DNA from 2 places in the Paenibacillus sp. FSL E2-8871 genome. Region 2 is predicted to be linked to the other one. Evidence: riboswitches for the same ligand, from Rfam matches in the RefSeq annotation. Region 2 holds a riboswitch; the other holds the start of a gene.
The links. A riboswitch is a leader RNA that binds a small molecule or an ion and turns the genes downstream of it on or off. The one in region 2 is predicted to bind cyclic di-GMP.
Positions count from the first base shown of each region.

Region 1: it holds a riboswitch for cyclic di-GMP, as region 2 does, so the genes downstream of both, NYE25_RS20195 (NPCBM/NEW2 domain-containing protein) here and NYE25_RS23455 (choice-of-anchor A family protein) in region 2, are expected to answer to the same signal.

Region 1 covers NZ_JBBOBV010000001.1:4,457,096-4,461,064, reverse strand. The annotation lists gene NYE25_RS20210 (Crp/Fnr family transcriptional regulator) at 1-305, shown strand, start outside; gene NYE25_RS20205 (EAL domain-containing protein) at 355-1,344, shown strand; gene NYE25_RS20200 (hypothetical protein) at 1,454-2,026, shown strand; cyclic di-GMP riboswitch class I at 2,184-2,270, shown strand; gene NYE25_RS20195 (NPCBM/NEW2 domain-containing protein) at 2,425-3,969, shown strand, end outside.
Region 2 covers NZ_JBBOBV010000001.1:5,185,602-5,189,570, forward strand. The annotation lists gene NYE25_RS23440 (NAD(P)H-dependent oxidoreductase) at 1-205, shown strand, start outside; gene NYE25_RS23445 (winged helix-turn-helix transcriptional regulator) at 270-644, opposite strand; gene NYE25_RS23450 (hypothetical protein) at 1,030-1,422, opposite strand; cyclic di-GMP riboswitch class I at 1,915-2,005, shown strand; gene NYE25_RS23455 (choice-of-anchor A family protein) at 2,116-3,969, shown strand, end outside.

The DNA.
Region 1 (3,969 bases), 730 kb from region 2:
TGCAAATGGACCGTTTATTTTTATCGAATCGGTTATTACATGAAATGAAATTTCATGATGCGAGAGCGCGTGCGATATTTACGCTAAGAAGACTATACCAAAGATTCGGAGTAGAGGAGCAAGGCAAACAGAGGATTGATCTTCGATTGACCCATCAGCAGTTCGCGGATATGATCGGAACGTTAAGGGAGACGGCTACCCTTGTGCTTAAAGATCTGCAAGAGCAAAAGATTATTGATATTCAACATCAGCAGATCACCGTGTTAGACCCGACGTATTTACTAGAGTATACGGATTTCGATTGAGAAGAGCAGTTCCGGGATCTTTTTCAGAGAATTGATTGTTAAAGGGGTTATGAATGTGGCATGTAATCATTGTGTAGTAAGAGAACTGAGTTTTGAAATCAAGGCTCATGGTGAGCTTAATCTAAGGATTTTACCTGAGGTTATTCATCACTTGAGTAGAAGTAATACGATACATAAGGTAGAAGAAAATGTGATTACGATTAAGGAGGCTGGGGTGCGGGATTTTCTAGATTTCTGTAATGACCATATGGAGTCGGAGCAGGTTGAATTCCGTATAGATGACCAAACATGGAGACCTCTATCCGAATTACCCACTGTACTTGATATGGAGTGGATTGATGAGGTTATAACTAAGGGTTTAGTTACTTGTCACTTCCAACCGATTGTGAACGTACGGGAAGATATTTTTGCATACGAGCTCCTATCCAGATTTAAAAAAGAAGATGGGTCCCGTATCTATCCTAATGAGATTTTTGCGGCGGCACGAAATCGTGGGCGTTTATATGCTTTAGACCGGTTATGTAGAATGACTGCTGTAAAATATGCTGCACCCTTAAATAAAAAAACCTTTATTAATTTTATCCCAACGTCGATCTACGCGCCAGAGTTCTGCTTAAGATCAACCGTTGAACTGGCCAATCAATTAGGCGTCGATCCCTCTCTTTTTGTCTTTGAAGTTGTTGAGACGGAGAAAGTGGATGATCTCGCTCATTTGAAAGCTATTTTGACATATTACAAGGATCGGGGATTTGAATACGCTTTAGATGATGTTGGCGAGGGCTTCAGCACGATCGAGATGTTGTTGGAGCTTAAACCCCATTACATGAAGCTGGATATGAAATATGTTCAGGGTGTGTCCAGCGATCTGAACAAACAGAAAATAGCTAAACAATTTTTAGAAAAAGCTTTAGAAATCCAATCCGTTCCTTTAGCAGAAGGTGTGGAGTTTAGAGGGGACTTTGAATGGCTTAAGCAGAGTGGTTATCAGTTGTTTCAGGGATATTTATTTGGAAAGCCTGATCCTATTCCCAAACAGTGATCCTAATGAGTATAACTCCGTCTAGAGGATGAGGTGAATTTCAGGTCAGAGTCTGAGTACAGCCAACCCCCGGGGTTGTATAATTAAGGTAATTGAGAAGGGGGACGGGATGGATATGAAATGGCATAAGTACATCACACGCTGGGCGGATTCTAGAGGGTTAGGTGGACGAGAAATTGATTATCAATGGCCGTCTCCATCATTTCCGGTGGTAAGTATTCGCAGCAATTTGGGTCGATACTCAGGTCAGGGGTATGGTCACGGAAGCAAGCCACAAGTGAAGACAGCTGTTGGATTAATTGCCATTGGAGATATAGCTGTTGGCCTGATTTCCATAGGTGCGATAAGCGTAGGGGTTCTATCCGTGGGTGCAATATCACTAGGAATGTGGTTAGCCCTTGGAGCGATAGCAATTAGCTGGCTTGGCTTCGCAGCTGGGGCGATTGCCATTGCAGGAGTGGCTGTAGGAGCGATCGCGATAGCCGAAAAAGCGTTGGGAGCTGTTGCCATAGGTGATACGGCATTTGGGGCGGTAGCCATAGGACGAATTGCTGGGGGAGCAGTAGCTATTGGCCAATGGGCATATGGTCTAATCGCAGTTGGCGAGCATGGCTTCGGATTAATTCCCATCACGGGCGATGTGTGGAATTGGTTCCGGCGTTTGTTTGGTGCGGGGAGTTAAGTAGACCTCCAGTCCTAAAGTGTCCTCTCTCTTCCGGGATAGTCGATAAATAATATCTATCACGATAGAAAAAGTAATTGCAATTACCTATTCGGATTTCATACCAATTAATCATGCGATCAGATGTAGCGTTATGTTACTCTTTGTAATGTATTCGAAACTTCATAGGCAAACCTATGGAAATGTAGGGACGCAAAGCTATAGGGACTAAGGTTATCATAACTATTGTCAGCCAGCTGCCAAAGAGTGTATTACGCTTTTTGTTAAAGTTTAATAAAAATTAAGTCTTAGTTTTTATGCGACTTTATACGCAATCAAGCTACTCTTTTGGGGTAGTTTTTTTTGTGCCTATTTTTAGGCACGGAAGAGATTCATATTACATCTGGGGGGTAGAAAAGATGAAAAAAATGATTGCGATCGCTACATCGGCAGCCATGTTAGCTAGTTTTTCGAGTGAGGCAGGTTATGCTTTAGCAAGTGATGTAAGCAAGGTAAGTGTAGTGAACACTGTAGTACAAAGCAAGGCTGACCTATTCAGCAATGCGTCAGTTATTCCTTTTGATCTGTACGGCAAGGCTATCCTAAGCGCTTATAATGATGTTTTTAGAATGAATCCTGCGAATATTAAATCCATTACCAATAACGGTGGCAACTACTCAGGTTCACCTATAGCTAAGGCTATGGATGGCGATATGAGTACGCATTGGGAAACGGGCAAACCGAACAGTTCAACGTTTACGAATGAGGTTGTCTTTGTTTTCAATGAGTCCACTGAATTAAATAGAATCGTATACGCTGCAAGACAATCCAGTGCAAAGGGGAAGGGGTTTGCTCAGGAATTTGATATTTATGGCTCAACTACGGATGCAGGCGATTATACGCTAGTATCCTCTGGAGAATATAAAGGCGGAGCAGGTGACGTAGTAGAGATTCAGTTTGCACCTACAGCCTTCAAGAGACTTAAATTTGTCTTCAAAAAAGCTAACCAAGATTGGGCGAGTGCAGCTGAGTTTTCTTTTTACAAAGAAGATACCGTATCCGCTAAAATGAAAAATTTATTTACAGATGATACCTTGAGTCAAGTTAGCGCAGCATTTAATACGGTGGAGAAATTAACGGCTTTAGAACAAGACGTGCAGTCACATCCACTGTACGCGCAGTTTCAAGCAGATATAGAGAATGCAAAAGTACTTCTGGAGAACCATCAAATAGAGGCAACAGCGGCTAAGGTTTCGAAGCTAAAAGGCTATGGTACAGCATACGAAAATGCCTATAGCGAAGCTTATAGAATGCCCAACTCAAACGTATCAAAAGTAACGGTGAACGGTGGGAGCTATCCAGGTACGAAACCGGAATACATGCTCGATGACCAGCCGAATACACACTGGGAAACGAACAAAAACAATGATGACAGCTTCACGAATGAAGTCGTGTTTGAATTAGCGCAAGCGAAAGTACTAGATAGATTGGCTTTTCTGGCTAGAGATAATCGTAAAGGCTTCCCAGAGGCTTTTGAAATTTATGCATCAGAAACAAGTAAGGGAGAGACCTTCCAGCTCGTATCTAGCGGAACCGCGACTAGTACGAATGACTTTCTGGAGTTTAAATTCGAACCTACAAAGTTTAAAAGATTGAAATTCAAGTTCACAAAAGCCAATATCAACAGACCCTTTGCAGCTGAATTTAGATTTTATACAGAGGATAAAGTAAGTGAAGCTGTAAATGGTATTTTCACAGATGGCACGATGAGTGCGGTTGTTCCTGCTTATAATAGCGCCAATGCAATCAATGAATTAGAAGAAGCGGCAAAAGTACATCCGCTCTATCCAATCCTGAAAGATTCTTTGGATTTAGCTATGAAGCTAGTGAATGGTGAAGTTCAAACCGAAGGCACCATCATTGAGGCGGAACAACGTGGAGATATGAAAAAGCATGCGCAGGAA
Region 2 (3,969 bases):
AGACTTTAGTGAAGAAGGTAAACTCGGCTACGGGCTTGACCGTATTTTATCTCCCTTTGACACGACTTTTTTGTACTGCAACGCTGATTATCGTTCCTTCTATGCCATTTATGGCACGGAATCTGAGACGGTAGGAAGTACGGATTACTTAAAGAAATTGGATATCAGTTCGCAAGGCTATGTTGAATTTATCGAAAATATGTAATTAGAATTGAAACAAAAAGCAGCATTTTCATTAATGGAAATGCTGCTTTTGTCATAAGTTGTCGTTAAATCGTAAAAGGTATGGTTATCTCTTGCGCGGCTGGAACGAAGTTTTTCTCTCCCCAAGTGCACATCATATCCAGCACCGGAATAAGCGATTGGCCCTTCTCGGTCAAGGAATACTCAACTTTAGGGGGAATCTGGGGGAATTCCTCGCGCCTGACGAGACAGTCGGCTTCCAGTTCTTTCAACATAACGCTTAACGTCTTAAAAGGTATTGTGCCGATACCCCGTTGCAGTTCATTGAACCGCACGATCTTGTTTTCAGAGAGATAGTAGAGAATAGTCATTTTATATTTACCACTAATGATAGACAAGGTGTAGCCAAAGCTAGTGTCCTTCTGCTGAATGCCAGGTGGTATACAGATTTCATCACTCATGGGCTAGTACCCTCCTTCAGAAAATATTCAACGAAAAGGCAAACGCCTGTTGTCGCTCCGTACTCAGGTCCCGACTTTATTATGTTTTCAACCTGCTATCAAGTCATCCTGCGAGCAACGAACTCACTATATCATTTTGAAACGATTAGTTCAAAGCACTCGTGGCTAACTATCAATCGGATAGCCTAAGCTACGAATTGAAGTTTTTTAATGTAATTTTCATGTGAGCATCATCTTATTTTCAGGTTCAAGGTATATATTGAAGACACCAAACACCCCCCAGTGTTTTGTGGTATAAATCTCTCAGGTCTTGCCAACTCCCATGGTAAGGCCTATTTTTTTGTTCGCTAATTAAATGGGGGAGGGGGGCAGCTTCTTCGCTACTTCACTTAATCTGATACTGCTCTTCATAGCTCTTAAAAGATGAAATATCCAGACCGAGATATCTGCGCATATGAATGGCAGCTTGGGCAGCGACAATGTCGTTTAACAGCAGCATTCGTTCATGGTAGCCACGACATATAAATTTGGCTTCTATCCCCGTGTTAAGTCTGTTCTGCTCATAAACCTTGATTCCCCGTTTTCTCATCTCTGAACGAACATCTCTTAGATCTGTTGTAGCAACTGCTGCGGCTGTTTCAAGAACCTCCAGATAGGGGGTGGGTGTTCGTAAATGTGCAGATAGAATGGCGGAGTCCCGTTCGAAAGCTGATAAAATCATCGGAAGCAATAAATAAGATTTCACCAGCATGTTGTCCCTGCTTTCAGCTCTATTCATGAATCTCATCACCTCTAATAGGAACGTATATTCGTATTCTACCCCGATATTCCAAAAATAATCAATGGTATTTCTAAACAGCTAGTCCAATGTGATTTAATTCACAACTAAATTAGAAAGAATAAAATATATTAAAATTGTAATAATAAAAAATAATGTTTCAGACTTATATAAAGGGAGAATTAGGATGAATGAGGAAGGAAGTCTCCGCCGTGGAATGGTATTTGGTTTGATTCTAAGTATTCCATTATGGATATCGATATTAGGTTGGATAAAGTTACTTTAAAATTAAAGGAAAACCTTTGTGTGAAGCGCCTTTAGGCGCTTTTTTTTGTGCTTGCTTACGCGTATGAATATCAAAAGGAATTGATTGACAATTGTGGGGATGGAGCGCTAAACTATTATTAGTTCAAAAGTATTAAAAGTCATAGACGATTATTTAATAGGATGCTTAAAATGCTAGTTCTAATCTGCAAGTCAATACATATATTATCATGATAATAGCAAACCGCCTGAAAGGGTGGGACGCAAAGTCCAGGAGTCTAAAGTGTCTTAAATGCGCTATGACCGTCCGACTGCCATGAGAAGGGAATTCCACTTCTTTTTTGGCGGTCTTTTTTGTTGTTAGGTCCTTTAGAGTTTCTGGTAATTATTCTGATTGAATATAAATCATAGATTTAGGAGGTGTGCTTTTTGAAAAGAAGAATGAAACCGCTGCTAGCACTAATATTAGCGGGGATTTTGACAGTAGGTAGTGGTCTTTCTGGAGGTCACTTGGTAAATGCGGCTGGGGAGGTGCTTCCCTATACTCCTACACCTGTGTTAGGTATTGCAGGGAATTTTAATACTTTTATTTTTGGCGATTTCAAACAATCTAATGATCAGGTTCATGGGCGCCTTGCGGCCAAAGGTAATATTACTTTGCAGAATTACGGCGTATCCAAGGATAATCCAGGTGGAGATGTTCTTATTGCTGGTAATGACATCAGTTTTACTAATGGGACTGTTCATGGAGCATCCGTTTATGGTGGTGTTTTTTCCAGCAACGGTGTAGATCTTAAAGAACCAGCGAGAAAAGGGACTCCTATTGATTTTGATGCTGAAGAGCAATTTCTTATTGGACGTTCTAATGAATTCTCTTCGCTTGCTACAATAGGAACTTTCAAAAAGGAATATGGGAAAATAACGATTGATGCTCCGGAACCATTTAACGTTCTTAATCTTAGTGCTGCCGATTTCGCTGGTGCTAATGGCTTACAGTTTAATATTGCAAATAGCGCCACAGTTATCATTAACGTTAGCGGAAGTTCAGTTAACATTCCAAGCTTTCAAATCTGGGGAGGTAGCCCTAACAAGGTATTATTTAATTTTTATGAAGCTAGCACTGTTGACATTGGAAGTTTAACAATAGAAGGAACTATCCTAGCTCCGCTTGCAAAAGTAACTTATAATTCCGGTGAACTGCATGGGACGCTGATTGCAAAGGGATTTGCTGGTGGGGTGCAGATGCATTGGTATCCATATGGAGGGGAAGAACCACCTCCAACGCCAACGCCGACCGTGACGCCAACACCAACGCCGACCGTGACGCCAACACCGACGCCGACCGTGACCCCAACACTGACACCAACCGTGACGCCAACACCAACGCCGACCGTGACGCCAACACCGACGCCGACCGTGACCCCAACACCGACACCAACCGTGACGCCAACACCAACGCCGACCGTGACGCCAACGCCAACGCCGACCGTGACGCCAACACCAACGCCGACCGTGACGCCAACACCGACGCCGACCGTGACACCAACACCGACGCCGACCGTGACGCCTACGCCGTGCGTGACACCGACACCGAAGCCAACACACACACCAAAGCCAACACCGACACCGAAGCCGACACACACACCAAAGCCAACACCGACACCGAAGCCAACGCACACACCAAAGCCAACACACACACCAAAACCAACACCAACGCCGATCGTGACGCCAACACCAACGCCGATCGTGACGCCAACACCAACGCCGATCGTGACGCCAACACCAACGCCGATCGTGACGCCAACACCAACGCCGACCGTGACGCCAACACCAACGCCGACCGTGACGCCAACACCAACGCCGATCGTGACGCCAACACCAACGCCGACCGTGACGCCAACACCAACGCCGACCGTGACGCCAACACCAACGCCGACCGTGACGCCAACACCAACGCCGATCGTGACGCCAACACCAACGCCGACCGTGACGCCAACACCAACGCCGACCGTGACGCCAACACCGACGCCGACCGTGACGCCAACACCAACGCCGACCGTGACGCCAACACCAACGCCGACTCCGTCGCCGGAAGTAACGCCAACACCGACACCATCGTCGGAAGTGACGCCAACACCGACATCGTCGTCGGAAGTAACGCCGACACCGACACCTTCATCAGAAGTGACGCCAACACCGACGCCAACGCCGGAGCCTCCGGTGTTCCCGACACCAACACCATCATTTGTAATTGGTACTATCATTGTTAATGATGATCCTGTG